One region of the Zhongshania borealis genome, then DNA from elsewhere that is predicted to be linked to it. Evidence: predicted binding sites of a transcription regulator. Region 1 holds the regulator's gene; each other region holds the start of a gene.
What was found. The regulator sigma-54, encoded in region 1, starts transcription at its own class of promoters, with help from an activator protein. The targets are predictions, from matches to a motif close to TGGCACANNNNTTGCNNT.
Positions count from the first base shown of each region.

Region 2: ABD836_RS00550 (MSMEG_0572/Sll0783 family nitrogen starvation response protein) is a predicted target of sigma-54. The motif match lies at 8,893-8,910, and genes of this name have one in related genera.
Region 3: galU (UTP--glucose-1-phosphate uridylyltransferase GalU) is a predicted target of sigma-54. The motif match lies at 1,944-1,961, and genes of this name have one in related genera.

Region 1 is NZ_BAABDM010000011.1:58,324-68,849, reverse strand. It holds gene ABD836_RS17770 (YhdP family protein) at 1-1,458, shown strand, start outside; gene ABD836_RS17765 (carbon-nitrogen hydrolase family protein) at 1,458-2,264, shown strand; gene yjgA (ribosome biogenesis factor YjgA) at 2,274-2,789, opposite strand; gene mgtE (magnesium transporter) at 2,807-4,165, opposite strand; gene ABD836_RS17750 (HPr family phosphocarrier protein) at 4,275-4,544, opposite strand; gene rapZ (RNase adapter RapZ) at 4,555-5,412, opposite strand; gene ABD836_RS17740 (PTS sugar transporter subunit IIA) at 5,414-5,863, opposite strand; gene hpf (ribosome hibernation-promoting factor, HPF/YfiA family) at 5,897-6,184, opposite strand; gene ABD836_RS17730 (RNA polymerase factor sigma-54) at 6,266-7,762, opposite strand; gene lptB (LPS export ABC transporter ATP-binding protein) at 7,906-8,631, opposite strand; gene lptA (lipopolysaccharide transport periplasmic protein LptA) at 8,634-9,212, opposite strand; gene lptC (LPS export ABC transporter periplasmic protein LptC) at 9,199-9,765, opposite strand; gene ABD836_RS17710 (KdsC family phosphatase) at 9,767-10,288, opposite strand; gene ABD836_RS17705 (KpsF/GutQ family sugar-phosphate isomerase) at 10,305-10,526, opposite strand, start outside.
Region 2 is NZ_BAABDM010000001.1:101,486-112,011, forward strand. It holds gene ABD836_RS00510 (ATP-dependent DNA helicase) at 1-930, opposite strand, end outside; gene ABD836_RS00515 (VRR-NUC domain-containing protein) at 912-2,600, opposite strand; gene ABD836_RS00520 (MSMEG_0569 family flavin-dependent oxidoreductase) at 2,878-4,131, opposite strand; gene ABD836_RS00525 (MSMEG_0570 family nitrogen starvation response protein) at 4,171-4,458, opposite strand; gene ABD836_RS00530 (sll0787 family AIR synthase-like protein) at 4,434-5,483, opposite strand; gene ABD836_RS00535 (MSMEG_0567/Sll0786 family nitrogen starvation N-acetyltransferase) at 5,480-6,058, opposite strand; gene ABD836_RS00540 (MSMEG_0568 family radical SAM protein) at 6,051-7,220, opposite strand; gene ABD836_RS00545 (Nit6803 family nitrilase) at 7,233-8,234, opposite strand; gene ABD836_RS00550 (MSMEG_0572/Sll0783 family nitrogen starvation response protein) at 8,321-8,803, opposite strand; gene ABD836_RS00555 (sigma 54-interacting transcriptional regulator) at 9,122-10,526, shown strand, end outside.
Region 3 is NZ_BAABDM010000005.1:43,513-54,038, forward strand. It holds gene fabB (beta-ketoacyl-ACP synthase I) at 68-1,291, opposite strand; gene fabA (bifunctional 3-hydroxydecanoyl-ACP dehydratase/trans-2-decenoyl-ACP isomerase) at 1,344-1,865, opposite strand; gene galU (UTP--glucose-1-phosphate uridylyltransferase GalU) at 2,093-2,929, shown strand; gene ABD836_RS13340 (phosphohexomutase domain-containing protein) at 2,926-4,275, shown strand; gene ABD836_RS13345 (polyprenyl synthetase family protein) at 4,415-5,374, opposite strand; gene rplU (50S ribosomal protein L21) at 5,649-5,960, shown strand; gene rpmA (50S ribosomal protein L27) at 5,979-6,236, shown strand; gene cgtA (Obg family GTPase CgtA) at 6,335-7,537, shown strand; gene proB (glutamate 5-kinase) at 7,549-8,676, shown strand; gene rpsT (30S ribosomal protein S20) at 8,763-9,035, opposite strand; gene ABD836_RS13375 (diacylglycerol kinase) at 9,167-9,538, opposite strand; gene lpxL (LpxL/LpxP family Kdo(2)-lipid IV(A) lauroyl/palmitoleoyl acyltransferase) at 9,707-10,526, shown strand, end outside.

The sequences.
Region 1 (10,526 bases):
TATAAAGCGGCAGAGAGCACGCGCGATATTAAAATTACCCTGCCCTTTGGCGAGGGGCTGCAGGTAATGCACCTGAGGATGGCTGATCAGTTTAGCCTGTTACTCGGGTTTCAAAAAGACACGGACATTAGCGCAAATTTGTCCTTTGGTCTTACCTCCGGGATTGATACATGGCACGACTTGACGCCGGGCCAGATGCGTATCAGTGGGCGTCTGGCATTTGCTGACTTTGACCAATGGCGCCGAGTTTACGATCGCTACGTGGAGTTGGCCGCGAATGGCGCGGCGTCAAAAGAGGGTTTGGAGTTTAGCGTAACGAAGCTGCGCATCGATGAGGTAATGATTTTCGACAGTTTGCTAGAGTCGGCCCAATTGTCGCTGCGGAGCGCCCCTGATGCGTGGTTTTTACATATTAATAGTGCGCAATTATTAGGTGATATTCAGATTCCAAGAGTGGAGCTTGACCCGGCCCAAGCCTTTAAAGTGACGCTAGAATCGCTGAATTTACCTAAACCCAAAGCTTCTGCCGCTAACCCCCTAGATGGGATAGACCCTCGAAGCTTGCTGGATGTTAATCTGGATATCGCCAAACTTAGTATTGGTGATGAGCAGCTCGGTAGTGTTGGTTTTGACTTGCGTACTGATCAAAACGGGGCCTATTTTAATAATGTGCGCGGCAGTTTACGCGGGATCGAATTGGCGACTGTGGCCGGTAGTACCAATTTAACATGGTTGCAGGATGACACCGGCCGAGTCTCGTCTCAGTTGCAAGGCCAGTTTGGTATTAGCGACTTGGGTGATGTTTTAGAAAGTTTTTCCTACCCTCGAGTAATGGAAACGCGGCGTGGTAATTTTGATTTAAATCTTCAGTGGTTCGGTACCCCGGCAGCATGGGCACTCGCTGATAGCCAAGGCGAGTTTAGTTTCTCCTTTAAAGACGGTCGGTTTTTAAAAACCTCGGATGCGGCCAGCGGCACGCTGCGTATTTTTAGTATTTTTAATATGGCTAATATTGTGCGGCGCTTGAAGTTCGATTTTCGCGACGTGTTTAAAAAAGGTATCTACTTTGATCGTATGCGCGGCGGCATCAATTTGGCTGAGGGGCAGTTGGCATTGTCGTCGCCATTAGATGTGCATGGGCCTTCGAGTCGTTTCCAAATGACCGGCGGGATCAATTTGCTCACCGAGGTGCCTGATCTGCGTTTAGTAGCAACCCTGCCAGTGGGCAGTAATTTGCCTTGGGTGGCTGCGCTGGTAGGCGGCTTACCCGCGGCTGCGGGTGTCTATGTGGTTAGCAAGGTATTTGAAGAGCAAATGGACAGTTTTTCCAGCGCTGTGTACGAGATTTCGGGAACAATTCAGGAGCCGGAGCTGACCTTTAAAAATATCTTTGACGATGAAAGCCTTGATGGTTCTGAGCCGCAGGGGCGGAGCGCAGGTAAACCGGGGGTTAAGTGATGAGCGTCAATGTAGCTGCAATTCAAATGGTGTCTAGCCGCGTTCTTGCTGAAAATTTGCAGCAAGCCGAAGCCTTAGTGGCCGAGGCGGCGGCAAGAGGGGCGCGATTGGCGGTCCTGCCAGAGAACTTTGCGCTTTTTGCGAGCAGAGAAATTGGTGTGCTCGCCAAGGCTGAGGCGGTCGACGCATCGCTGCAGACATTTCTTAGTGAGCTTGCAAGGCGTTACCAGCTAATTCTCGTGGGCGGGACAATACCTATTCCCGCCGACGATGGGCGAATCTACGCAACGAGTTTTGTTTACGCGGCAAATGGCGATTGTCTTGGTTACTACCGCAAAATACATTTGTTTGACGCTGAGGTCGGCGACAGCCAGGGGCATTACCGCGAGTCTGATACCTACGCACCAGGTGACAGTCTGGCGGTACTTGAGACTGAATTGGGTCGCCTAGGTATCGCGGTGTGTTACGACCTGCGGTTCCCCGAATTATTTAGGGCTATGCAGGACCTCGAGGTAGATATCATTGCATTGCCTTCGGCATTTACCCGTAGTACTGGTTGGGCCCACTGGCTGCCCTTGGTTCGTGCTAGGGCAATTGAGAATCAATGTGTTGTGGTGGCGGCTAATCAAGGCGGTATACATGATGCCAAACGACAAACCTCGGGGGGTTCCGTTGTGGTCGATAGTTGGGGGCGGGTGTTGGCAGAGGCAGGTTTAGGCGCTGGCTGTGTTATTGCATCTTATGATGCTGAGGAACAGGCTGCACTTCGTAAGCGAATGCCGGTTGCCCAGCATCGCCGTCTATAAATTTAAGGTTTAGTTCGCCGCTTTGGCGGCTTGAAGCTCTTTCAAGTATTGGAATAATTTACGCTTAGCCGCAGGTGGTTTTTTCGCTTGGGCATCTTTGTTTATCTGCATGACCAATTGCCGTAAGCGTTGGCGATCGGCTTGCGGGTAGTCGACTAACACTTGTTCAATGGCGCTTACGCCCGTGTTTGCCAATTCATCGCGCAGTAGCTCTAGGCGGTGAAATTGTTGGGCTTGTTCGCGCTGGCCTTCTTCACGCTTAGCTAAACCGGCTTCAATCTCAGTTAGGTCAATGTCGCGCATGAGTTTGCCAATGTATTGCAGCTGGCGGCGCAGTGCCTCGCGGCTGGTCAATCGCCTCGCGGTGACTAAGGCTTCCGCTAAATGCTCGTCGAGAATGGGTATTTTCGCTAGCTCGTTGTTGCTGAGTTTAACCAGCTTTTCCCCCATTTGTTGCAGGGCTTGCATTTCTTTTTTTACCGCCGTTTTACTAGGGCGTTCCGACTCTGGCGTTGCTTCAGTCACATTAAAATCCGTTGCTATTAGGCGTAAAAATAGGTGGCTAACCCGAGGAAAGACATAAACCCGATGACGTCGGTGACGGTGGTCAGTACCACACCGCCGGCCAAGGCGGGGTCAATATTCAGTGATTTCATCGCGAGTGGCAGCACGGCGCCGGCCAGTGCCGCGGTGACGAGATTAATAATCATGGCTGCGGCAATAATACCGCCCATTAAGGGATCGCCAAACCAGATAGTAGTCGCGCCCGCCACTATTAAGGCCCATAGCGCGCCATTTATTGCGCCTACTAATATTTCCCGGTTAATTAGCCAGCGGCTGTTATCTCGACTGATGTGGCCAAGCGCCATACCGCGAATAACCACCGTTAAGGTTTGGGTGCCGGCGACACCGCCCATGCTAGCGACAATAGGCATAAGCACCGCGAGGGCGACGACTTTTTCGATAGTGGCTTCAAATAAATTAATAACCCCTGAGGCAATGAAGGCCGTGAGCAAGTTGATTCCCAGCCAAATTGCCCGTCGTGGCGCTGTGGTGAATACGGCGGCAAAGGTGTCTTCGTCCTCGTCCAAACCGGCCATGCTCATCAGCGAGTGGTCAGATTCTTCACGGATAACGTCAACGACGTCATCGATAGTGATTCGGCCAAGTAGTAGACTATTCTCGCCAACGACGGGTGCTGATACCCAGTCATTACGGGCGAAGAGGGTGGCGACTTCTTTGGAGGACATGTCCGCAGAGATCGGTTCGACCTCGGTGTCCATGATTTCCCTCACCGTCACGCTGGGGTCAGACACCAATAGCTTACGTAGTGACAGTATGCCGATGTATTGATCGTTGCGGTTTACGACAATCAAACTGTCCGTCATCTCTGGCAGGCTTTCGTGGCGTCGTAAATAACGCATCGCGACATCGAGGGTGATGTTTGGCCGCACGGTGATCGTGTCGGTGTTCATCAAGCCGCCGGCAGTGTCCTCGTCGAAGGACAATACGTGTTCTACGCGAAGGCGGTCCTGGTGGTCCATGGACTCGAGGACTTCACGAATAACCCGGTCAGGCAATTGCTGGAGAATATCGGCGATGTCATCGGCTTCGAGGCCTTCGGTGATGGCCGCAACTTCCTCGGCGTCCATCTGCCGCAAAAATTGGCTCTGCACCTCGTCATTGAGATGTTGAAGGATGTCGCCTTCATTTTCAGTGTCGATAAGCTGCCACAAGACACTACGGATCTTATGTGGCGTTGATTCAATGAGGTGAGCGGCGTCTGCGGGGGGCAGGCCGTTTAGCATGCGACGAATTTGCAGGAATCCGCCGGAACCCAAAGCGTCATTGAGGGTTTTGAGTTGGCTCTCGGTTTGTAGTTTGTCTGCAGTCTGGGCCATACCTATCCCTAGCCTGAGCCGTAATGGATTTGTAAGAAGTCTGGGCAATTATCCTTGAAAGCGCGTCGCGCAACAATCCACAGAGTAATCGCGAGTAAAATAAACTTTATTACTCTCCTTCGCCAAAGCGTTGATTTATCAGGTCTTGTATTGCAGCGAGGGCTGCCGTCTCATCACTACCTTCGCAGCGCACCGTAATGTCACTGCCTTTGCTGGCGGCGAGCATCATTACTGACATAATACTTTTTCCGTCGACACTTTTGTCGCCAATAGCAAGCGTGATTTTTGAACTATATGCGCCAGTAGTAGCAACGAGCTTGGCCGCAGCGCGGGCGTGTAACCCCAGTTTGTTGATGATTTTGATTTCTGCTTCGACCATCGTGTCGCCTCTAGTTCTGGAGTTCGCGATGGCGAACTTGGAGGTCTGGGTAGCTACTGCGCATTGCCTCAGCCAAGGATTCAGCCATATATACTGAGCGATGCTGGCCACCGGTGCAACCAATGGCAACCGTGAAATAGCTGCGGTTGCTGGCTTCTATTTTGGGTAACCAAGTTTGCAGATACTGCAAAATGTCGCGGCGCATTAGCTGGACGTCGGCTTGGCCACTAAGGAATTCCTGCACCGCCTGGTCCTTGCCAGTAAGGCTGCGCAAATTTTCTTGCCAGTGCGGGTTAGGTAGCATCCGTAGGTCGTAGACTAGGTCTGCATCGATCGGCAGGCCGCGTTTAAAGCCGAAGGATTTAATTTGCACAGCTAGGCGGCTGGCGTCAACGCCAAGAATGCGGTCGCGAATAGCGGCGCGCAGCTCGTGTACCGTCATATCGCTGCTGTCGATGGCCAGCGAGGCTTCGACCACAATCGGCTCCAGTAACCGTGACTCAAGCTTAATTGCATCGGCCAGTGGCAGGGAGTCAGTTGTTAGCGGGTGGCGACGGCGTGTTTCGCTAAAGCGTTTGATGAGTTTGTCGTCTGCGGCATCGAGAAAAACTATTCGTAGGCGAGCATGTTGCTGAACTTGCTCGCAGAGCCCTTTGAAGCGCGCTAGGCCGTCTTGGGAATTGCGAGCGTCGATACAGACGGCAACTTGCTTGTGTACTTTGAGTGGGCTTTGGGAAAGCTCACGAACCAACTCTGGAAGCAGCGACACGGGAAGATTGTCGATCGCGTAAAAGCCCTCATCCTCGAGTTGGTGGAGCGCAGTACTTTTGCCTGATCCAGAGCGGCCGCTGAGAATGATGAGTTCCATACTAAGCTTGCAGAGCTCGGTCTAGCAGGGCTTGGTCGGAGCTTGCGCTGCGCAGGCCGCTGCGGAATTCTTCTTCATTAAACGCGGTGGCCAGTGCGCCCAACACTTTGAGGTGCTCGTCGTGCGCTTCTGCGGGAACGATAAGTGCAAATACGAGGTCGACGGGTTGGTCGTCAATAGCTTCAAAATCGATAGCTTGGTCGAGTTTGAGTAACATTCCGGTGATGGCGGTGCAGCGGCTGCTGCGGCAGTGCGGGATCGCTACTCCGTGACCAATGCCAGTACTGCCAAGGCGCTCTCTGGCAAGTAATTCATTAAATAATTCATCGGCGTCAAATTCACTGTTGTCAGCGCTAATGCCTGCCGAAATAAATTCGAGAAGTCGTTTTTTGCTCGTAATAGACGCACCGCTATGGGTGCGTCCTAAGGTAAGAATGGAATTGAGTATCATGGTTTCTTGCAACAGTGGGTTAGGTCAGGGGCCTTAGCGGCCCAGGGTTTTTTCTTTGTGCTTTATCAGTTGTCTATCGAGCTTGTCGGTCAAACTGTCGATTGCCGCGTACATATCCTCTGATTCACAAGTGGCAAATAAGTCGGCGCCGGCAACGTGCACAGTGGCTTCGGCTTTTTGGATCAGTTTTTCGACGGACAGAGTGACGTCGGTATTGGTGATGTTGTCAAAATGTCGTTGAAGTTTGCCGAGCTTAGTATTGACGTAATCGCGAAGAGACGGGGTGACGTCAACGTGATGACCACTAACAGTAATCTGCATATTTTGCTCCTTCATCGCTGAAAATAACTAGCGCCTCACGGCGCGTGTATGACGACAATGACCGTAACAGGGGCACTGCCACTATACCAGTCGTTTCCGCTCGTTAGAGGGCGGAATAACCAGTGATTCTCGATATTTTGCAATGGTGCGACGGGCGACTTGTATGCCCTGTTCACCCAGTAAATCGGTGATCTTGCTGTCGCTTAAGGGTTTGCGGGGATTTTCTGCCGCCACCAGTTTTTTGATTAGTGCACGAATGGCCGTAGATGAGCATTCGCCGCCGGTATCGGTAGATACATGGCTTGAAAAAAAGTATTTTAGTTCAAAAATACCGCGTGGCGTGTGCATGTATTTTTGTGTTGTTACGCGGGAAATAGTGGACTCGTGCATACCAACAGCTTCAGCAATATCGTGTAACACCAAGGGTTTCATTGCTTCGTCGCCGTACTCTAGGAAGCCGCGTTGGTATTCGACAATCTTAGTGGCGACTTTCATTAGAGTCTCATTGCGGCTAAGCAGACTTTTAATAAACCAGCGCGCTTCTTGCAAATTGTCGCGAATATAGTCGTTGTCACTGCTATTACTGCTCTTTCTGGCCAGCGCGGCGTAGTGCGCATTAATTTGAATTTTAGGTGCAATGTCGGGATTTAGCTCTACCAGCCAACGATCTTCTTTTTTGCTAACAAACACATCGGGAACAACATATTCGGTGTCGTCGGCACCAATGCTATCGCCGGGCGTTGGGTTGAGAGACTGAACCAGTTTTATAATGTCGCGGAGCTGTTCTTCCTTCAAACGGCAGCGGCGCATTATTTGGTTATAGTCGCGATTACCCAATTGCGCCATATATTGGCTAACAACAAGACGGGCTTCTTCAACTAGCGGTGTGTCTGGTGGTAGTTGCTTGAGTTGAATTAACAGGCATTCTTGCAAATCGCGCGCAGCTACGCCTGGCGGATCAAACTGCTGGATCAGATGTAAAATCGCATTAAATTCTTCGATTTCGATTTCGTCACTGGCAAAACCGTCTACGAGATCTTCGGCGCTTACCGTGAGTCGGCCGTTATCGTCAATGGCGTCGATGATGGCCTCGGCAATCAGTCGATCGATATCGGACAGGCGGCTAAGATTTAACTGCCAGCGCAAGTGGTCTTGTAGAGTATCTGCGCTGGAGTTGCGGTAATCGTTGCTGTAATCACTGTCCTCTGACGCCGAACCGCTGCCAGAACCACTGCTGGTGCCGCTGGACTGATAGACGTCGTCCCACTGGCTATCTACGGGTAAATCGTCGGGGATATCGCTGCGTTCGGCCCACTCAGTATCTGCCTCAGGCTGGGGGGCCTCGGTTTCTTGATCGCTACTTTTTTCGGCTTTCTTAGGTTCGGCAGAGGTGGGCTCGGTATTCACTTCAAAATCATCGCTGTCGTCGCTGATTTCGAGCAGGGGGTTAGAATCTAGTGCCGATTGAATTTCTTGCTGAAGATCGAGGGTGGAAAGTTGTAATAAGCGAATCGCCTGTTGCAGCTGGGGTGTCATTGTCAGGCTTTGACCGACTTTGAGCTGTAGCGATTGTTTCATAGGCAGTGTCTTCTACAACAAGAGAGTGGTAACACGAGCAAGCTGTTTTTGCCCTACCGGCAATAATTATGCCTCTCTCTCAGTGTAGTCGGGACAATCATTGCCTGCAATACCTGTGCCGATTCATTTGTTGGTTGTCGGCGTTATAAGGTGAATTTGTCACCGAGGTATATGTCTCGAACGATCTGATTATTTAGCACGGTATTGGCGTCGCCCTCGGCAACGATACGGCCTTCGCCGACGATATAAGCCTTATCGCATATATCGAGGGTTTCGCGAACATTGTGGTCAGTAATGAGTACGCCAATACCCCGAGCCTGCAAGTGTTTAACGATGTTTTGAATGTCATTTACAGAGATCGGGTCAACGCCGGCAAAGGGCTCATCCAATAGGATAAAACTGGGTTCTGTGGCCAGTGCTCTCGCTATTTCAACCCGGCGTCGTTCGCCGCCAGAAAGTGCCATTCCCATTGAGCTTCGAATATGTGTTATGTGGAATTCTTGCAGTAGCGACTCAAGTTTTTCTTTACGCTGCTTGCGATTGAGGTCGCTACGGGTCTCAAGAATCGCCATGATGTTATCGGCGACGGTTAATTTGCGAAATATTGAGGCCTCTTGTGGCAGATAGCCCACGCCATTTTTCGCGCGTCCGTTAATCGACAGTTTGGTAAGGTCGCGGTCGTCGAGACGTATGGTGCCGCGGTCGGCATTGACGATGCCCACAATCATGTAAAAACAGGTGGTTTTACCCGCGCCATTTGGACCTAGCAAGCCTACAATTTCGCCGCTGCTTATGGTGAGAGAGACATCTTTGATGATTTCGCGACCCTTATAGGCCTTGGCGAGATTACTTGCTTGCAAAACAGGCATGGTTAGCGCAATTCTCCGCTGAGGGCATTGTCTGGGGTCGGCTCACTAGCCTCATTCGCTTTGTTGCTTTCGGGCTGTTCGCTGTCGGGGATGGCTTGCGGTTGCAGCGTCATTTTTACGCGATTTTCTTTTTCGGTGGTGCCGCCGTCGGCGATCACCATTTGCTTGCGACCGCTATAAACCACGCGGTCACCAGAAATTTTGGAACCCTGGTGAGTAATTGACGCATTTTTTTCAAGAAGAATTTCTTCTTGCGCTAGGCTGTATTCAATCCGCTGGGCGCTGGCGATAACAACGCCTTCTTCGGCGCGAGGCTGCTGCTCGAAATAGGCGGGGCTGCCCTCCGCAACGACTTTTTCAACTTTACGATCCGATTCTATGATGGTCAGTTTGTCGGCGCGAATTTTCAGTGAACCTTGGCTCATGCTGACGTTGCCAACATAAACACCTTGGTTGTTCTCGTAAATAGCCCGGTCAGAGCTCAGGTTAATAGCCTGCTTACGATCGTCGGGTAAGCTTAGCGCTGAGCTGCTGATGGCGAACAGAAAGCTAGCTATTAGCGCGGCATTATATGGGGTCATAGTGGCCTTTTACCTGGTCGAGGAGTTCAACGCGTTCATTTTTCATACTGGCTTTAAGGCCAACGGAACGCGTTTTGCCATTGCGTAGCGATAGCGTTAATGGCTGGTCGGTAGTCACTTCGCTGCTATCCAAGTTTATTCTCAGTAATTCGGTACTGATTTGCGCTTGGCGAATTAAATCTTTGACAAGCACGGTGTCGAGTAAGGTCAGCTGTTCGCCGTCTTGAGAGAGCTTTCCTGCCTTGGCGCTGGCAGTCCACGGGCGCTGGTCAGCGATATTGCCGATATAAAATGGGTCTTGCAATGATATTGAGCCGTCGGAAATTAGTCGTTCAGCGCTGCTTGCGCGCCATTTGTAGGCAATTTCACCGTCCCGACTGTACTTAATGCCGTCGACTTGGCTTAAGTGGGAGTCGGCGTCGGGCATTGCCTCAAAGCGCTCGACAATGCTTAATTTGCCGCTTTCACTGTACTGGGTGAGGTAGACCACTGTGCCGGCCATTGCTGTAATGGCCGATAGCACAGAAAATACGGTGAATTTTATTTGTTTCATTTTAGAGGTATTGCTCCAAGGCATTATTGAGCTTGCCCTGCGCTTGCAGAATTAGCTCGCAAACCTCTCGAATAGCGCCACTGCCGCCGGCAGCGCGGGTTTGCCAGTCTGCGTGGCGGGCAACAAATTCATGACCGTTGGCAACGGTAATGCCAAGCCCAGCTTGGCGTATGGCCGATAAGTCCGGAAGGTCGTCGCCGACGTAGGCAATGTCTTTCATTTCGAGGCCGAGGTCGGCTCGCAATTCCTCAAGGGCAACCAGCTTGTCTTCGCGGCCCTGATAGATCAATTCAATTTTTAACTCACCGGCGCGGCGTTTTACCAATTCAGAGCAGCGGCCGGTGATAATAGCTGGCGTTATGCCGGCGTCACGCAATAGTTTGATGCCGAGCCCGTCAAGAATACTGAAGGCCTTCATTTCTTCGCCGCTATTGCCAAAGTACAGGCTGCCATTGGTCAACACGCCGTCGACATCCATCGCCAATAGTTTGATGGTTTTTGCTTTCTCAATCACGCTGTGCATATTTGTGGTGATTTCCCTAGGCAACGCCGGCTTTGAGCAGGTCGTGGGTGTGTATGACGCCAACAGGTTGGCCGCTGTCGTTTACGGCAACCAGTACCGTGATTTTATTGTCTTCCATAATACGCAGCGCTTCGGCAGCCATCATGCCGGGCTTAATGGTACGACAATTGCGGGTCATAATGTCATCGATAGGACATTGGTGTATATCGATACCGCGGTCTATGGCGCGGCGTAAGTC
Region 2 (10,526 bases), on a different contig from region 1:
AAAGTTTTTAGCCAGCGGGCAGGAGTCACCATGGCAGGCTTTGTCTGGGTGGTCGCAGGCGGCTTCGCGAGAGGAAAGCTCAAGTACGCGAATAGGGGGTGCTTCGAGTCCGCGTGGGGCTTCTCCGTCGACAGGGGCTTGCGCTTTGATAATGGTGCTCAGGCCGTCGAGCCCAAGTTTGCGCCCGGTATTGCGGCAGGTTAAAAAGAACAGGCGGTCTAAGCCAGTTTTTGGCATGGCCATCATTGCGGGGTATAAAACCCCAACGGTTTTACCTATGCCGGTAGGGGCTTGTAAGAGCAGCGGCACTGACGATGCAACCGCCATATATACATTGCGCGATAGATCGTGCTGGCCTGTGCGGAAATTCGCGTGAGGGAAGTTCAGCGCGGCGAGGGCGAGATCGCGCCGCTCGCGATGACGCTGTTCTTTTGTCGCCCACTGGGCATAGTCTCGGCATAAAACGCTGAGGTAGTTCCATAGCTCGTCGGCGCTAAATTCCAGCGTTTCGTGGGTTTCTTCCTCTTTGCGCACTTCAAAATAGGTCAAGCGAAGATTAATCGACTCGCGATTGTCGCGTCGGCAAAACAGCGCGCCATACACTTTTAACTGTGCCCAGTGCAGTGCGCGGCGGCCAGGGCCAATTCTGGCGACATTGCCGCGATGGGTTTTTATTTCTTCCAGAAAGCAATCTTGTTGCAGTGCGTAGTAACCGTCGACACGTCCGCTCGCAAACACGTCTTCGCATTCGCCTTTAAGTAGATACTCGGCTACGTAGGGATCGGGGCGTCGTTGCTGAACAGTAATATGGCCGACAATACCTTCTTCGGCGCTTGGTGCCGGGGTGTATTTAAACTCCAAGCTGCCGGTGCGGGCGGCAAATTCGCACAGTGATCTCACCGACACATTCATCATGGTGGGGTTATCCATTGCACTTGCGCGACCTCAATGGGAATGCCTGCAGCTAACATCGATTCTATCCATAGGGTTTGGTGGTCTTGCAGTCTATCGCCGGGGCCTTTGACTTCAACGAGTTTGTAGCTTTGCAGGCGACGGTCAAACACGCACAAGTCTGGCATGCCGCGGCGGTGATTGCGTAAATCCGCTAATAAGTGCGTTAAAATTGTTTTTAAGTGTGCTGCGGGGATCGTGGCGAGTGCGAGATCCAGCAGGGTTTCAGTTATCACCGGCCAGTGAACTAAGGAACAGGCAATACCGAATTTTTCTTGCCAGCAGTTTTTAATTAAAACCCGATACTCTCCAGAATCTAAGGTGGCGAGACGTGCCTCAATTTGAAGTTGTCGGCGTGCGCCAAAATCAGGCCGATAAAGATCGGCTGGACCGGCTTGGAAGGGGTGAAAGAAGGCGCCAGGTAAAGGCTCAAACAGCACCGGCCAAAACAGCAAGCCAAGGAGTCCGGTGAAGAGCCAGTTTTCGGTATAAAAGCCTTGCAGATAGTCCTCTTTGGTGAGGGCTTCTAGCGTGGCGAATTCGACGCGTTGGTCGGTCTCACAAAGCGAAAGTTCAATAAGAGGGAGAGTTTGCCTTTTGGGCTGTGAACGTGGCTTGCCCACTTTACGGCTCAGACGCCGCAAAATTCGCTGAAGATGAATACGTGTTTCTAGCCTGAAAGTTATTTGTAAATCCTGTTCTATGTCGTGAATGACGGCAGCAATATCGTCACTGTTCTTTTCGAGTACGCGATATAAGCGTACCTTGGCCTCATCTAAGACATTGCCGGTATAGAGTTCGATGGCCAGTGGAATATCACCTGCACGTTCGGCTTGTTGAGCTATCTGAAATTCCAGTCGCTGCCGTCGATATTCAAGCCAGGGGTTGCTTAATTGGCTTGGTAACAGGGGCAAGATGGTGCTGATATCAATTGCTTCCTGCAATGCTGTTTGGCAGTAATGCAATGCCAGGTAGCTATCGACATCCTCGCGACTGGCGAAGGCGCGAAATTGGGGCTCAAAGGCGACGGTTTCATAGCTTTGATGGCCAAGTTCGGTTAACACAAACTCTGACCAGTCTTGATGAAGATTACCGAAAAACATCAGGCGCATGCGATCGAATACGGCCATGCATTGCAGTGACACCAAGTTAAAGGGCGCCGCTGGCCACCAAAGGTCTAGAGAATTGGCGCCAGCAGCTAGCTCAAGGGCCTCAAGCGCCGACAGCAATTCCGATTTTTTAGCCGACTTCGGTAATGTACTACCCGTAGCGTGCAGTAGATTGAGGAGTTCATCGCGCCGGCAATGTTTATACAATTGTTCAATACTTATCTGAGCCTTGGTATCAATAAAACCCTGCTGACCGAGCTCATCTAAGGCGCTCTGGCTTGACGGAATCTCTTGGTATTCAAGTTTGTCACTGCGAAATATTTCACCCTTGCGAATAATCATTCTGGCCAACAGGGCTTGTGCTGGCATAGCGAGCTGCAGGAGTCGGTGGAGAACTTCTAGCTCCTCGGCTTTCAGCAAATCATGATGGTGAGCAGTGACCCAGCGCACTACGGCCTGGAGGTTTTTCAGGTAGTAGAGGGGATCGTCGAGCGAGGCCGGCGCAAGCGAATTGGCTGAGGGTGTGGCTTGCTCTAGCATCTGATGTGGTCGAGGGTGTTAGTCAGCTTCATGACCATATTGTTGTTTGAATAGGCGGTCGCGTCTATGTATTTTTCGATAACTGTGATTTAGAAAAGTATTGCGGATATGCCGTGATCACGTGTTCGAGCGAATGTAAATCTGTGCGGAATGCAAACCGGTAATCTCTGTCCGTGTTCTTGCTGGCATCGGGGCTTTTTTTCTGGGGACAAGGAGCATGGCATTGACAGCAAAAGCGAAGTCCATACTCCTTGAATGATAATAAAGCGGCTGACCGCTAGGCTGTAATGGCCTGATGTTGATTTAGGGTAATGGCATTGGCAATGTACTCGGCGTCGCGGCCAACGTGGTAAAACCGTCCTGAGCCCCAAGTGTTCATCCAGTTGAGGCCGAGGAAATACAGCCCGCGCTCAGGGCTAATGCCACGGTTTTGCAGGGGATTACCTTTTTCATTAAAAACTCCCAGCTTTAGCCAGCTGTAATCGGTGGTAAAACCTGTTGCCCATACCACAGCGCTTATCTTGCCGTGATTCATGTCGATTTGAGCGCAGTGGGCTGGTAGGTAGTTGCTGTGAATATTTTCATCAGCGGGAGCGTCAATTTTATTTTCTTGAATATATCGCTCTATGCTATCGCGAATACGGGCAGCGACCTTATCAGCGTAGGCAAGGTTGTTGGCGAGATCATCATTGAATTCAATAATACCATCGCGACAATGTTTTAAGCGTCCATACAGATGCATTCCCTGCTCGGCAAAAACCCGTAAATTGATGTCGCGGCCACCATCGCGGCCAGTGACATAGTGGTTGGTCGCGTGAGGTGCGTTGGCGCCTTCAGGGTGTTTGTCAATGGTAGTTTCGTAGTAGTGCATTTCATCTAACCAGTTGACCACATCTTTGCCGCGGTAGCGTCGATTGACACGAGGTGCGGTGCCAACACACAGGTGTACGGTGCGGCCTTTTAAATGCAGGTCTTCAGCAATTTGGCTGCCTGATTGCCCGGTGCCAACGACCATTACCTCACCTTCAGGCAGCTGCTCTGCATTGCGGTAGTTACTGGAGTGGATGTGCTGTATGTGATCTGGCATAGCCGCAGCTTGGGGCAGTATGTGGGGTTTGTGGTAGCTGCCGCAGGCCACGATGACATGATCGGCACTGTAGTTTTGTTTTGGCGTAGTGATATAAAAGCGGTTGCCACGTTTTTCTACTGAGGTAGCCGGACTGTTGAAACGCACTGGCGCCTTGCTGTGCTCATAGTACATGTCGAGATATTCAATAATTTCATCTTTGACCATAAAACCGTTGGGGTCGTCACCTTGGTAGTGCATGCCCGGTAACTGACACTGCCAGTTAGGCGTAACCAAGCAGAAACTGTCCCAACGCTGGCGTCGCCAATTAGGTGCAATACAGTCGGATTTTTCCAATACAAGGTGATCGATCTGTTGCTGACTTAAGCAGTAGCTCATAGCGAGTCCAGCTTGGCCCGCACCGATGATAATGCTGCTGTAATGGAGAGTGTCTGGGTTTGTCATGATGTCATCCGGTATACAATTAAGAGTGAAAAAAATGCTTTAGCGCAGTTCAATAACGGCAACGGTGCCTTCAATATTGCGTTCGCGCAGTGTCTTGAGTTTGCGCTGAAGTTTTTCCAATTCGGCGCTAGATGCACTGCAGGCAAAGCCATAGCGCTGGCGAACACGCTCTGAGGCTTGAGTCATGGTGTGTTGGCAAAGCTCGGCAAACTCTGCTTGGCTATAGCTGACGCCAGCTTTTAGGTATTGGTGGACAATGGTCGATGGCGAATAATATTCGCGGGTTTCGCCATCTGGCCAGCTCACGGTGAAATTGACGGCGGGCATAATGCGCCTCCCATATTGGTTAATTGTTCTGATTTAAGATCCCAGAAAACGCCACGACTGCCACCGTAGTCCAGCTCAATACAAGCGCTGTCATTGATGCTGCCAACAGGTGTGCAGCTGAGGTGGCTGTGTTGGAAAAATTGGATTAGCGGAGTGACTTGCTCGGCCTCCACTGCAAGCAGAAAGCCAAAGCTTTGAAAGGCCTGCAACCATCGTGATAAATCACCCTGTGGGCGCGGGATCGCGTTGAGGTCCAAGGTGGCACCACAAGCGGTAAGTTCTAACATCATAATCAAGGTGCCGAGAATGCCACCATTGCTAATGTCCTTGGCAGCCACCGCTAATCCGCGCTCAGCCAGTTCGGCGGGTATTTGCCACTGATTGCGAATCTGTTCAGGGCTTTTACCACCGACACAGCCCCAGTAGGGGAGGTCGCCGTGCCACCTGCCATTCAGATCACTGAGAATGAACAACCGTTGCCCAGGGCGCAGGTGATGGCATGATAGTAACTTGCTGGCGTAGCCCGTTATGGCCACCGCAAGGCTCGGTGTGTGCGCGGGGCTGATACTGCTGTGGCCCCCGGCAAAGTGCAGGCCAAACACGTCGCAAGCGCGCTTAATATGATGCATTAAAATTTGGCTGGACTCGTCGTCATGGTGCCAGAAGGCATTGACGATGGCCGTGGCGCGACCACCCATGGCGGCAATATCACTGACGTTTACCATGACCGAGGACCAGCCTGCGGCCTTTGGGTCTTTAGCAACAAAATCAGGCAGCATGCCTTCCATGGCAAGTAATTGGTAACCGCCCGGGCAGGGGAGTGCCGCGCAGTCGTCGCCGGGTTGGGCGTAACGTGCCTTAAGGTCAGTGGCTGAGGTGCTGGGCAGCATTGCCGCAGCGTGACGAATTGCGCGCTTGGCCTTTATTTCTGGCAGCTCGCGATGTTTGCTAATTAATGTCGCAAGCTTGGCATCCGTCACTGTGCGGTCAATTGTAAACGAGGGGCGGCGGTTTAGTGGTCTCATGCCCAAGTCCTCTCAGCATGGGGCAGTGCTGGTGCTGGCATAGTGGCAAGTGGGTAGGCTGACAAGTCGGCGCGCATGCGTTTATGGGGGTGGCCGGCGATGCTGATATCACCCATTTCAGCCCAGTGCAGACCACTGAAATAGCGTACGTTTTGGCGTTGAACAAAGGCGTGGAAGTGCTGGCAGCCAAGTTGTTTGGCGCGGCTCACCGCCGTGTTAATTAATGCTTTACCGATCTGGCTATGGCCGCGATACTCCTTGGCAACACAGAGTCGGCCACCAAACCACAGCTCTGGGTAGTTTGGATCGTCGCGCTGAAAAATCCGCACCGCGCCCACGACGTCGTCAGTCATGCCGCAGTTGCTGGCCAGCGCGACGATAGCCGTGGCGCGAAAATCTTCGGCGTCCTGCTCGTGACTGAGTAGTTGTTGCTCGTCGCTAAATACGCGTTGGCGAAGGGCAAAATAACGCTGTCGCTCCCAGTTGCTGGAGGTGAGTTTGACCTGAACCTGTGTTGCTCGAAAGCCCCGAAAAGCTTGGTCGTCAAAGGCGTAGCGCAGAACGTGCTTAGGCATGTGCGGTTTCCTCAGCGTGGTTTGCCAAGGGCATTGGCGCGGGCGTTTGTTCATACTGTTTTAAGCTGGAGCAGGCCCCGCATTTGGCGCAGCCCGCCTTGAGCTGACTTGACGTCATGCCGCTCGCAGCGAGCGCAGGGCCTAGCACCGAAAAAATGCGATCAAGCATCGCGCCATCAGGTGTCGGGTGGTTTTGAAGCGGCGTTCCGGCTACTGGTACAAAGGGCACCACAAAGGGGTATACGCCCATGTCGATCAATTTCAGCCCCATGGCAAGGATTTCGTCTTCAGTGTCACCGAGCCCTGCCAGTATGTAGGTGCTTACATTGCCGCGCCCAAATAGTGCTACTGCCGTTTTAAAAGCGGACATATACCGGCTCAAGGGGACACTGGCTTTGCCCGGCATAATGGCTTTGCGCACGCGGTCGCTGACAGCCTCAAGATGCATGCCGAGTGCATCTGCCCCCGCCGCTTTGAGGCGATGGAGCCAAATGTCGTCAGCAGGGGGTTCGCACTGAACTTGAATTGGAATGCCAACCGCCGCCTTAACTGCAATAACAGATGCCACTAATACTGCCGCGCCACGATCATTGCTCTGGGGCGTGCCGGTGGTCATGATCATCTGACTGATACCGTCGAGTTCAACGGCGGCTTTGGCCACTTCAGCCAATTGGGCTGGTGATTTGTGGGCAATGGTTTTACCCGCGGCGAGGGACTCTTCAATCGCGCAGAACTGGCAAGAGGTGTCGCGGTTGCGATAGCGCACACAGGTTTGCATAACGGTGGTGGCGAGCACGTCTTTACTGTGGAGGGTCGCGATTTTGGAATAGGGCACACCCTCCGCTGTGCTGAGCGCATAGAAACGAGGTGTGCCCGGCGCGGTGGCTTTTGCGATTAAGTTTCCTTGATCAAAAATCATGACCTCGCCACTGTGCTGATCGAGTTTGGCACTGAACGGAGAGGATCGTTGTTGACCTGAGTCTTGGTGCTTGGCGATCGGAATCATCGTGGTGTCGCCGTCAAAACTTAGCGCCTTGTGGTCAGTTGGGCCGGCGCCACCATTGCGCGCGAGACCTAGTGCATCGCTATTCAGCCAGTGCATACCGCGACTCTGTAATTGGCTGAGTTGCGCGCCACTTAATTGTCCGGTTTTTTGCGTCATGATGAGCCTCCTTTAGACCGTTGTTGGCACTGTATCTTGGTGAGACGTGTCACTAGCGGTGGCCGTGACTAGGCGCTGATCGCTCATGGCGTGGGTGTGCGGGCGCGGGGTTTTATCGATGAGCAAGCTGAGAAGCTCGGGGCGACTGTAATGCCCAACGGAATCCATCATGCGTTTGCGCTTGGCAATAAGGCTTTTGTCTAAGCTTGCAATACAGGCGCCTTCGCCGCTTTCGCTGCGCAGGGTTTCGCCAAGTAGTCTGCCCTCGGGTGAGACTATGGCAGTAAAACAACCGCCGCTAATGGCAGACAGTGGACCGCCAGTGTCGTCAACTATCTGTTGCTGCTGTTCAGGGCTTAGCCAGCTGGTTGCATTTATCACAAAGCAACCGGACTCCAAGGCATGATGACGAATGGTGACCTCGATTTGCTCCGCGAAAATTTCGCCAACCAATGAGCCGGGAAACATCGCAACATGGAATTCTTCGTGATCGGCCATTAAGGCATAGCGCGCCAGCGGGTTGTAGTGCTCCCAGCATGCCAGTGAACCAACGCGACCAATCGCGGTATCCACGGCAGCAAGACCGGAGCCATCTCCTTGCCCCCATACCATGCGCTCGTGATAAGTCGGCGTAATTTTGCGTCGGTGTTGTACCAAACTACCGTCGCTATCAAACAGAAGCTGTGCGTTGTAGAGGGTTTGGCCGTCGAGTTCATTGACGCCGATTGATACCACCATGCCAGCTTTGGCAGCGGCTGCGCCAATACGCTCGGTGTGGATGGACGGAACCACCACGGCTTCGCGCATTAACATAAGGTGTTGTTTGCCCATGGCAACGGGTGCCTGAACAAAGGAGAAATAGGGGTAGTAAGGCACTACTGTTTCAGGGAAAACTGCGAGTTGCACGCCCTGCTTGCCAAGATCGGCAATCCAATTGCAAATTTTGTTAACCGTGCCTTCGCAGGAGTAAAGTACGGGGCTGCATTGCACTGCTGCGGCGAGTATTTCGCTCATAGTGATCCCTATTTATTGAGTCTGCGTGTAAAGCGCGAGGTTTGTCAGCCCCTCGCCAGCGCAGTGCGCTGCGAGGGGCTGGGCACTTAGGCTGTCCAAGTGTGAACGGTAAACGCCTTTTCTCTGGCCATAAGCAATTGCAGGTCCATGACATCCAGGGGGTTGATGGGACGAATGCCTTCTATCAATGCTTTTTCGGTTTGCCCGTAAAGCGCTTGCAGGGCAAAGCGACAGGCGTAAACTTCACCGCCTTCTTCCATAAAGGCTTTGAGCTGGTTGTTGCACGCTAAGTGGCCTGGGAATGCTTCTGCGCCAAGGGTGGGGAAACCACGCTGTACGCCCAATTGCACACCGGGGCCGTAAAGTAGAATTTTGGTTTCAAAGCCTTTGCGCAATAAGCGCTTGGCCTGCAGTAGGTTAACAAGGCCGATAGAGCCCTCAAAGGCAATCGTGTGAAACGTGAGTAGGGCTTTTGCACCCGGTTCTGCCTGTACGTCTTCAAACACTTTCTCTTCGTAATCGACCAAAAAGTCGCCGTCTTTGTAATGGGGCGTTTCCACTGTAGGCATTGTAGATTCCTCGTAAATAATTGTGAGCTTGCGGTGGACAGCGTAGGGGCTTGGTTAATACCAGCTTCCTATCGCTACCTGATGTGACTAGAGCGAAAGCTGTACCAATACCGTCGTAAAAAGTTGAGTAAATGCTGACTTTATTATTTTGTTCATTTAAAACAATGTCTTAACTATTCAATTTATAACGAAATTACTTATTTTGGCATCGCCAAGTCGCAAGCTTTTAACAACGCATTTGCAGATATATACGCAAAAGAGTAGTCAAAAAATACGCAATTGCGTAGAGTGGTGTTTGCATAATGACTGAGGCAGATCATGTTTGATCTTATGGATTCCAATGACGAGTGGGGAAAGCTGGCGTACTGGATGCGCAATGCCGCATTTGAGCAATGCCCAGAACCGCTGATGGTCTTAGACCCCGTTAATAACCGCTATGTCGATTGCAATATTGCTGCCACCAACTTACTTGGTTATAGCCGCCAAGAAATTTTGCGCATGCCAATATCGGCCATTCACGGTCAGGAACTTGGTCAATTGATTGTGTTTACTGAGCAGGTGCTTGCTCAGGGGCAGGCGTGGAGTAACCGTATTTCCTGCCGCTTAAAAAATGAACTGCGCATACCGGTAGAGCTCTCGGGTGCCCGGGCCATTATTAAACGACAGGAATACCTCGTGGTCGCGATGCACGATGTGTCATCGACCGAGCGCAGCCGTGATCAAGCTGAAGCGGATAGGTTGGTTCGTGGCGGCTTGCTAGAGTGGAAGCATCTACAAAGTGTTTTTCAGCAGGGTGAGCGTGAAAATTTCTTGATGCTGACCTCCGTCGGGGATGGGATTTACTGTGTTGATACCGATGGTCTTTGCACTTTTATGAACCCCGCAGGTATGCGCTTATTTGGCCGCAGCGACAGCGATGTACTCGGTCACAATGTCCATTATGTTCATCATCATACCCATGGCGATGGCAGTCACTACCCAGTAGAAGAGTGCCCGATTTACGCGGCAATTCGCGACGGCGTTGTTCATGAGGGTTGCCAAGAAGTGTTCTGGAAGCATGATGGCACGCCATTTCCGGTCGAATTCACCAGTACTCCAATTATTCAAGACAGTAAAATCATTGGCGCAGTGGTGGTGTTTCGCGATATCAGTGGGCGACTGCGCACTGAGCAACAATTGCACGAAGCGCTAGAGGAGCTTGAAGAGCTTAAGTCGCGACTCGAAGACGAGAACGCCTACTTGCAGCAGGAGTTTCTGATCGAGCAACGCTATAGCGGAATTATTGGTGAAAGTGCCGTGGTTCGCCGTTTGCTGGAACAGATTGATATGGTCGCGCAAACCGACGCCAATGTGCTGATTACTGGAGAGTCCGGTACCGGCAAAGAGCTAATCGCGCGAGCGATCCATGAGGCAAGTGCGCGCCGCGACAAACCCATGATTCGGGTGAATTGCGCAGCGATACCCGCTGAGTTATTTGAGAGCGAGTTTTTTGGTCATATTCGCGGCGCATTTACCGGCGCGGTGCGGGACCGAATTGGGCGATTTGAATTGGCCAATGGCGGCACCTTATTCCTAGACGAGGTTGGCGAGATACCTCTTGAGCTGCAAAGTAAGTTGCTGCGGGTGCTGCAAGAAGGCCAGCTTGAGCGAGTGGGCGAGGAACGTACCCGCGACGTCAATGTGCGGGTGATCGCCGCAACCAATAAAGATCTCCAGCTAGAGG
Region 3 (10,526 bases), on a different contig from region 1:
AATAATATTGGAAATTGTCGGGGAGAGACACTTGCAGCGCATTGCGCTGCAAGTGTCTCAGGCAGTGTTACGCCTGATAGCGCTGAAATACGAGGCTAGCGTTGGTGCCGCCGAAGCCAAAACTGTTCGACATCACCGTGTTTAGCGTGACGTTGTCTTGGCGCTTTAGAACAATCGGTACACCGGCAGCTTCATCGTCCACGGTCTCAATATTGGCAGAGGCAGCAATAAAATTATGCTTCATCATCAGTAATGAGAATATGGCTTCCTGCACACCGGTTGCGCCGAGTGAGTGGCCAGCAAGGGATTTGGTTGAGCCGATAGCCGGAATAGTTTTACCTTCGTAGGCTTGCTTAACGGCTTTCAATTCTTGCATGTCGCCGGCTGGGGTCGAGGTGCCGTGGGAGTTGATGTAATCAACGTCGCCTTTCACACCTTGTAGCGCCTGAGCCATACAGCGTGCAGCGCCTTCACCGCTTGGTGCAACCATGTCGTAGCCGTCAGAGGTTGCGCCATAGCCAACTAATTCACCGTAAATTTTGGCGCCGCGCGCTTTGGCGTGTTCGAGCTCTTCTAGCACCACCATGCCTGCGCCGCCAGCGATAACAAAGCCATCTCGGTTGGCATCGTAGGGTCGCGACGCCTGCTCCGGCGTATCGTTGTACTTGGTCGATAAGGCGCCCATGGCGTCAAACAAACAGCTTAATGACCAGTGTTCCTCTTCGCCGCCGCCAGCAAAAACTACGTCTTGTTTGCCGAGCTGAATAAGCTCCATGGCATTGCCAATGCAGTGGGCGCTGGTGGCGCATGCAGAGGAAATTGAATAGTTAACCCCCTTAATTTTGAACGGGGTGGCCAGGCACGCTGAGACTGTGCTGCCCATGGTTTGAGTAACACGATAGGGCCCAATACGTTTAACGCCGCGCTCGCGAAGTGTGTCAGCAGATTCAATGAGATTTGCTGAAGACGCACCGCCGGAACCCGCGATAATGCCGGTACGGACATTGCTGACTTGGTCGTCAGCTAGACCTGAGTCGCTGACGGCTTCTTGCATTGCAATGTAGGCATACGCTGCCGCATCGCCCATGAATCGAAGTTGTTTGCGGTCAATGTGTTCTTTGAGGTCAAGGTTTTTGATCGAGCCTGAAATCTGGCTGCGAAATCCCATTTCCTTGTATTTCTCATTAAATGCGATGCCTGACTTACCCTCTTGCAGTGACGTCAAAACTTCTGACATGTCATTGCCAATACTGGATACTATTCCCATACCGGTTACGACAACACGTTTCATCGGATCCCTCGTTACCTAATCTGTAGGTTAAATAAAAATTGTGTATTAAGTATTAAAAACTGGCGTCGTCTTTGAACAGGCCAACACGAAGATCTTTTGCGGTGTAGATGACCTTGCCATCGACAGCGACTTCGCCGTCGGCGATGCCTAGAATTAATTTCCGCTCGATAAGGCGCTTGTAGTTCAGTGTATAGGTGACAAGTTTGGAGTCAGGGAGGATTTGCCCGGTAAACTTCACTTCGCCAGCACCCAGCGCGCGACCTTTGCCGCTATTGCCGCGCCAGCCGAGGTAGAAACCGACTAGCTGCCACATGGCATCGAGACCTAGGCAGCCGGGCATAACTGGGTCGCCTTTGAAATGGCAGTCAAAGAACCAGAGGTCTGGGTTGATATCCAGTTCGGCCACTAAAACACCTTTGTCGAAAGTGCCGCCTTCAGTGCTAATGTGGGTAATCCGGTCTACCATCAGCATATTGTCTACTGGAAGTTTGGGATTGCCGGGACCAAATAGCTTGCCGTGTCCGCAGTCGATGAGTTCTTGCTTGGTAAAACTGTTTTGATGGATTAAAGACATGAGGCCATAGTTTCAGTTGGAAAATGTTGGGCTTATCTTAGCACGAAGATTTTCGGCGGCGCATTAAAATGTCAACATTGGCGCGATGCTTGCTGCCTTTAAACTGTCATATTCAAGGTGTAAATACCGGTACTTGCCAAGTGCCGCAGCTGTTGGGAGAATGCCATCAGCGTTAACATTAAATTTTTAAAAGGATTCGGGCCATATCCCGAAAGGAACTCGATATTATGATTAGAAAATGTTTGTTTCCCGTGGCCGGTTACGGCACGCGCTTTCTTCCTGCAACCAAGTCTATGCCCAAAGAGATGCTGCCAATCGTTAATAAGCCGCTCGTGCAGTATGGTGTAGAGGAGGCTATTCAGGCGGGTCTGAAAGAAATAGCGTTGGTGACTGGGCGGGGCAAGCGCGCCATCGCGGATCATTTTGATATTAGCTACGAGTTAGAGAACCAAATTGCCGGAACAAGTAAAGAGCGCTACCTCGATTGTATTCGCAATGTGTTAACTGAAGGCACCTTCATGATGACTCGTCAGCGTGAAATGAAAGGCTTGGGTCATGCAATCCTAACGGGTGAATGCTTGATTGGTGATGAAGCCTTTGGTGTTATTTTGTCGGATGATTTGTGTCTGAATCAGGACGATGACGGTGTAATGGCGCAAATGGTTGCGCTCTATAAGCAGTTCCGTTGCAGTATTGTTGCGATTCAAGAAGTGCCTATGGAAGAAATTGAAAAATACGGTGTTATTGCGGGCGAGTTAATGGGTGACGGTTTGTACCGTGTTAGCACCATGGTCGAAAAGCCTAAGCCAGAAGATGCGCCAACAAATATGGCGGTCATCGGTCGATATATTCTTACGCCAGATATTTTTGATATTTTGCGCGAGACCCCGCCTGGTAAGAATGGCGAAGTGCAGTTAACGGATGCACTGATGACGCAGGCGCAAAATGGTTGCGTGCTAGCCTATAAATTCCGCGGTAAACGTTTTGATTGCGGTAGCGTGCCAGGCTTTATTGAGGCGACAAACTACGTTTACGAAAATATTTATGATGAGGCATCCGCGTGAGTAGCAGTGAAATAACATGTTTTAAAGCCTACGATGTTCGTGGACGTATTCCCGATCAATTAAATGAAGACATTGCCTACCGAATTGGTCGTGCATTTGCTCAGGTAATCAAGCCGCAAAAAGTTGTGGTCGGTCATGATATCCGCTTAAGCAGCGAGTCTATCAAAGGTGCTTTAACCGAAGGTTTGCGCGACGAGGGTGTCGATGTTTACGATATTGGTCTGTGCGGCACTGAAGAGATTTACTTTGCTACATCACATGCAGGTATGGATGGCGGTATAGCCGTTACGGCGAGTCATAACCCTAAAGACTATAACGGCATGAAGTTTGTTCGCGAGGGATCTAAGCCAATCAGTGGTGACACCGGTTTGTTTGATATTAAGGCGCTCGCTGAACAAAATGACTTTGCGCCAGTGGCAGCGCGCGGCAGCTTGCAGGCGCTGGATACTGCAGCGGCCTATGTCGAGCATTTGCTTGGTTATATTGATGTTGAGTCTTTAAAACCGCTAAAAATCGTAGTGAACGCGGGTAATGGCGGCGCTGGTCGGGTGGTGGACTTACTTGAGCCCTATTTGCCCTTTGAATTTATTCGGGTGCATCACGAGCCCGACGGCCATTTCCCTAATGGTGTACCTAACCCTTTGCTGGTTGAGAATCGTCAGCCCAGTATTGATGCTATTAAAGCCCATGGTGCTGATTTGGGTATTGCTTGGGATGGTGATTTCGATCGCTGTTTCTTCTTCGACGAGACCGGCGATTTTATTGAAGGTTACTACGTTGTAGGTTTGCTGGCCGAGGCGTTCTTGCTGAAAAATCCCGGTGAAAAAGTGGTGCACGACCCGCGTTTAACCTGGAATACCATTGCCATTGTTGAAGAAGCTGGCGGCACGGCTGTGCAGTGTAAAACAGGCCATGCGTTTATTAAGGAGCGCATGCGCATTGAAAATGCGGTGTATGGCGGCGAGATGAGCGCTCATCATTATTTCCGAGACTTTGCCTTTTGTGACAGTGGCATGATTCCTTGGTTGCTGGTGACACAGCTAATGTCGGTGAAATCGGCGAGTTTGTCGTCGCTGGTAGAGCAGCGCGTCGCACTATTCCCCTGTAGCGGCGAAATAAACCGTGAAGTAGCAGATGCTAAAACCGTCATTGCGGCGATTGAGGCTCATTACACGCCCTTGGCTGCGGCGGTAGACTTTACCGACGGCCTCAGTATGAGCTTTGATGGCTGGCGCTTTAATGTGCGGATGTCCAATACAGAGCCAGTGGTGCGACTCAATGTTGAGAGCGATGGCAATATCGCATTGATGGAAGCAAAAACCGCTGAGTTGTTAGCGATGCTGTAAAAATTGTTGCTAAGAAGCAAACAAGAAAGGCGCCGAGAGGCGCCTTTCTTGTTTGTGGTACAGCTTTGAAATTCTATGTGCGTTTGGCTTCGTGGCGAGCGCTATATTGTGCCGGGGCTTTTGGTGTTGCGGCGGCGAATCAGCTTCGGCGTGACAGCGCGATTTCGGTCAGCCCTTCGAGTGCGCTGCGATAGGGGCTTGGTGTGAGGCCGTTTAAAGCTGCTATTGCTGCGTCGGTGTAGCGTTTGGCTGCCGCATGGCAATAATCTAGGGCGCCACACTGCTTTACGGCGCCGACGATGGCGTCTAGTTGCTCGGCAGATTTATTGCTGATGGCGTCGCGTACTAATTCCTTGTGCGCTTCGCTGCCGTGCTCTAGTAAGTAAATCAGGGGTAGGGTGGGTTTGCCCTCGGCGAGATCATCACCAACATTTTTGCCGGTTTCTGCTGGGTCGCCTTCGTAGTCAAGGATATCGTCGATCAGCTGAAAGGCGATCCCTAAATTGACGCCGTACTGGTGTAGTGCGGATTGGTGTTCGGCGCTGTCGCTGAGAATGGCCGCGCCACTGCAGGCGGCGCCAAATAATACTGCGGTCTTGCTGCGAATCACTTCAAAGTAGGTTGCTTCGCTGGTGTCGGGGTTGCCAGCTCGGGTCAGCTGCAGTACTTCGCCCTCGGCCACGGTGTTGGTGGTGTCCGACAGCAGGCCCATGAGCGGGAAACTGCCGATTTTGACCAGAATCTGAAAAGCGCGGGAATACAGGAAATCGCCGACCAATACGCTGGGGGCATTGCCCCAATTGGCATTCGCAGTGGGGCGGCCGCGACGTAGCGCGGAAATGTCGACTACGTCATCGTGGAGCAAGGTTGCTGTGTGAATAAACTCGATGACGGCCGCTAGGTGCAAGTGTTTCTCGTCGATTCTTCCGATCGCGCCAGCACAAAGTAAGCTGAGTAATGGGCGCAGTCGTTTCCCGCCGGCATCGACAATATAGTGGCCGATATTTTCCACGAGGGGCACATTAGAATGCAGTTGTTCAATGATGAAATCGTTAACAGCGGTAAATTCGCTGTCCACGACCTGTCTAATCTGTTGCATGGTGGCGAAGAGTAGTCTGGCGGAGTCGGCTGGCATCGTATGAGCGTAGCCGCGAGCTGTCAAGGTCTGAGGGGTACTTGCAATTCTGGGTGTTGTTTATTTTCTGAAAACTGCGTACAATTCGCGCCCCTGAAGCAAAACCGTGCGGCCCCTTAATGGTTAAGTGGTGGTGACGGTGCCTGGACTTGTCCCGGCGCAGATGCCTAAAGTTATTTCTTGGTGTTGGCGCTCGGCCGAAACAAACTATTGCAAGCAGGCTCTTGGAGATATAAACATGTACGCAGTGATTGAAAGCGGTGGTAAGCAGCACCGTGTAATTGAGGGTGAAACCCTTAAGTTAGAAAAAATTGAAGTTGCCACTGGTGAAAGTCTGACCTTCGACAAAGTGTTGATGGTTAAAACCGGTGACGATCTAAAGATTGGCGCGCCTTATGTTGAAGGCGGTAAAGTGACTGCGGAAGTAATCGCGCAAGGTCGTCACGCCAAGGTGAAAATTGTTAAGTTTCGCCGTCGGAAGCACAGCATGAAGCAAGCTGGTCACCGTCAGTGGTTCACCGAAGTGAAAATCACTGGTATCAGTGCTTAAGGAATTTAGGAGAGACTCATGGCTCACAAGAAAGCTGGTGGTAGTACTCGTAACGGACGCGACTCACAGAGTAAGCGTCTGGGCGTTAAACGTTTTGGTGGTCAGGTAGTTAGTGCAGGTAGCATTATTGTTCGTCAGCGCGGAACTCGTTTTCATGCTGGTGAAAATGTTGGTTGTGGTACTGATCATACCTTGTTTGCTAAGGCAGACGGTGTAGTGAAGTTTGAGGTTAAAGGTCCCAAGAGCCGCAAGTATATTAGTATAGTTGCAGCATAAACCTCTCGGTGATCTTGAAGGCCTCGTCTATTGACGGGGCTTTTTTGTTTCTGTAGACAGGTTTTTCGGTATATTCATTTTATTTGGTTGGCGCGGTAATGAAATTTGTAGATGAGGCGGTAATTCGAGTTGAAGCAGGCCGCGGTGGCAACGGCTGTCTCAGTTTTCGGCGGGAGAAGTATATTCCTTGGGGTGGTCCTGATGGCGGCGACGGCGGTGATGGCGGTAGTGTGATACTGCGTGCTGATGCGTCAATGAACACCCTGGTTGATTTTCGTTTCGTTAAATCCTATAGCGCGCGTCCTGGCGAGGGTGGTCGCGGCGCCAATTGCCGTGGTCGCAGTGCTGATGATTTGGTGTTGGATGTTCCTGTGGGAACGACCATCATTGATGAAGATACGCTTGAGGTCTTGGGTGACCTGGTTGCTGCGGGCGACACGATAAAAGTGGCGCAAGGCGGTTTCCATGGTTTGGGTAATACGCGCTTTAAGTCGAGTACTAACCGTGCGCCGCGCCAATTCACTCGCGGCAGTGATGGTGAAATTCGCTCGCTGCGTTTGGAGTTGAAGGTGCTTGCCGATGTCGGCTTGCTGGGTATGCCTAATGCCGGGAAGTCGACCTTTATTCGCGCGGTGTCTTCGGCTAAACCGAAGGTAGCGGATTATCCGTTTACCACCTTGGTGCCGAATTTGGGTGTGGTGCGGGTGCAGCAGCATCAGAGTTTTGTTATCGCTGATATTCCCGGTTTGGTTGAGGGTGCGGCCGAGGGTGCGGGTTTAGGTATTCGCTTTCTCAAGCATTTAACGCGTACTCGCTTGTTATTGCATTTGGTGGATATGGCGCCTTATGACGAGACGCTACCCCAGGAGGCTGTGGCGATTATAGCTAAAGAATTGCATCGTTTTAGCCCGACTTTGGCGGATCGTGAGCGGTGGCTGGTCTTAAATAAATTGGACTTGATTCCCGAAGAAGAGCGCGAGGCGCGCTGTCAGGAGGTGGTCGATGCGCTGGGCTGGACTGGTCCGGTGTATAAAGTATCGGCGATAACTGGCGCGAATACTAAAGCGCTTTGTCAGGATATTTTGCAGTTTGTTGAGGCGCAGGCAGAGCTGCTGGCCACCGATACTGAGGCGGCTGATCGTGAGCGCGATATTCAAGATGCCATGCAGTCTGAGGCCAGGGAGCGTATTCAGGCATTGGCGGATAAGCGCCGCTCTGAGCGCCGCGCTGCGGGTGATGTTGATGATTTTGACGACGATGAAGATGACGACCATGATGTTGAAGTGGTTTACCGGCCCTGAGGTGAAGAAGCTTGTCTGATAAGCGGCAAAGTTTGCGCGCCTGTAAGCGCGTCGTGGTCAAGATCGGCTCGGCCTTGCTCACCAATGACGGTCGTGGCCTTTGTGTTGAGGGTTTGGATGCCTGGGTGGCGCAAATCGCTGCTTTGCGCGCAGATGGGCGCGAAGTCGTCTTGGTGTCGTCTGGCGCGGTAGCGGAAGGTATGACGCGGTTGGGGTGGAAAGAGCGGCCCGATGATCTTCATAAATTGCAGGCCGCGGCTGCGGTAGGGCAAATGGGCTTGGTTCAGGCCTACGAGCAGCGATTTCGCACTCATAATCTGCAAACCGCACAGATTCTCCTTGGGCACGACGATATCTCCGCTCGTGACCGCTATCTCAATGCCCGTGGCACTTTGTTGACCTTGCTTGAGTTGGGTGTAGTACCGGTGGTCAATGAAAACGACACGGTGGTCACCGACGAAATTCGCTTTGGTGATAACGATACCCTTGCGGCGCTGGTAGCGAATTTAATTGATGCTGACACCTTGGTGATTTTGACTGATCAGCGTGGATTGTTTGCCGAAGATCCTCGCAGCAATCCTGGGGCGGAGTTGATTTCTGTGGCGGAGGCGGCCGATCGTAAGCTTGATGTGATGGTCGGTGGTAGTGCTGGAGCGCTGGGGCGCGGTGGCATGTTAACTAAGCTGCGCGCGGCGCGCTTGGCGTCGCGCTCTGGGGCAAATACCGTGATAGTGGGTGGGCGCGAGGCGCGGGTGCTGGATCGTGTGTTTGCTGGTGAAGATTTGGGTACTTTGCTTCTGTCTGGCCAGCGGCCAATTGCTGCGCGAAAGAAGTGGTTGGCTGGTCAGTTGCAATTGCGTGGCAAGCTTCAGCTTGATGATGGCGCGGTGCGTGTCTTGCGTCAGCAGGGGCGTAGCTTGCTACCTGTAGGGGTGGTGGCGGTTAGTGGTCGCTTCGATCGTGGTGACCTTGTTATGTGTGTTGATGCTGATGGGAATGAGGTGGCGCGAGGTCTGGTGAATTACAGTATCGAAGATGCGCGGAAAGTATTGGGCTTGCCCAGTGCGCGTATCGCTGAGGTCTTGGGTTATATTGCTGAGTCAGAGTTGATACATCGTGACAACTTGCTAATAACATAGCGTGTTGGCGCTATGCTTGCGTTGATATTGCAGCCAATAAAAAACCCGCACTAGGCGGGTTTTTTATTGGCTAAACCAAAAGCGAATTAAGCGGCTGCGCTCATTGCTTTGATTTTGCTGTTCAAGCGGCTCTTATGACGAGCTGCTTTGTTTTTGTGCAGAATGCCTTTGTCTGCCATGCGGTCAATTGTTGACGCTGCAGATACGTAAGCAGCCTTGGCGGCTTCTTGATCGCCAGAAGCGATTGCGGCCAACACTTTCTTTAGGTATGTGCGTACCATTGAGCGCAGGCTGGCGTTATGCGTACGACTTTTTTCCGCCTGACGTGCGCGTTTTTTAGCTTGTGGAGAATTCGCCACCCTTATAACTCCTTGAAACCTAGTACTGAAAATTTAGGCCGGGAATTATTCACGTTTGCCCCTGCATTGTCAATAGCGTCTATGCCTAATCAGCGAATAATTCCTCGGATTTGGCGTTGCGATGGGCTTGCTTATAAAAACCGCTGTGCAGCGATTATGGCCCAGCAGCCTAGACATAGGAGCATGCTCAGCATAACGGCGGCGGAGCCAAGGTCTTTAGCTTGGCCGGAGAGTGGGTGTAGCTCAGTGCTGATTCGGTCAACGATGGCTTCAATAGCGGAGTTGAGTAATTCAACTACGATCACCATAACTACGCTGGCAATGAGTATTGCCCTTTCGCTGGCGCTTGTACCGAGCCACAGTGCTAAGGGTATCAGGACCGCAGCGAGGGCCGTTTCCTGACGAAACGCTACCTCGTGCCGCCACGCCGCACGAAGCCCCTTCAATGAGTAGCTGTAGGCGTCTAAAACATGGGTCACCCCGGTGCGGCTCGGTTTGTTCATCATGGGCTGTGTAATTCTCTGTCGTGGCTCTCTGGCGATTGACGCAGCTAATCAGTGTACAATGCACCACGTTAAATTTAACTGCTGGGCCCTGTAGCGAAATAGCCGTCTTAGCCTAATAGGCGTGTTGTTGTAAGACCTACTGTAACAATAGTGTAATTTCAAACTATGACAATTGAGAGACAATTAATTTACCCGCGGCATTGGCCTGCGTGGCTAGTGATTGGCCTACTTTGGCTGTTGGCGCATTTGCCAAGACCCATAAGCTACGCGCTGGGTGCGGGGGTTGGTAATGTGTTTTATCGCTTTGCCAAAGACCGTCGCCATATTTGTGAAGTGAATCTTCGTCTGTGTTTTCCTGAGTTGAGCGACGCCGACCGCGAGGTTTTAATTCGTAAAACTATGCGCAATCAAGGCATAGGTCTAATGGAAACGCTGCGAGTTTGGTTTCTGGCGCCAGACAAATTGGGCGTAGAGTTCGAATTAGTGGGTGGAGAGCATCTTGAAATCGGCGAGGACGGCGCTGGCGTCATCGTGCTGGGTACGCACTTCACGTCCCTCGATGTGTCTGGCACCTTGATAGGCTATAAATACCCCACTGATTCCTTTTATCGCAAGCACAAGAATCCAGTGTTCGAATATATCCTAAGTCGCTCGCGGGGGCGCTATGGTGAGCCTATTCATCGCCGCGATATAAAGCGCGCGCTGCGCCGCCTGCGCGAAGGGCGGCGCCTGTATTACTTGCCAGACCAAGATTATGGTCGCAAGTCAGCTGAGTTTGTGCCGTTTTTTGGGGTAATGGCTGCCACCACCATTGGCGCCAGCACATTGGCGCGAAGTGGTCGTGCGCGCGTGGTGTTTGCGCAGCAGCAGCGGTTAGACGGCGGCCGCCGTTATCGGGTTGAAATTATTCCGCTGGACAATTTCCCAAGTGGGGACCCGGCGGCTGATGCAAGAGCGATCAATGCTCTGCTTGAGGACAATATTC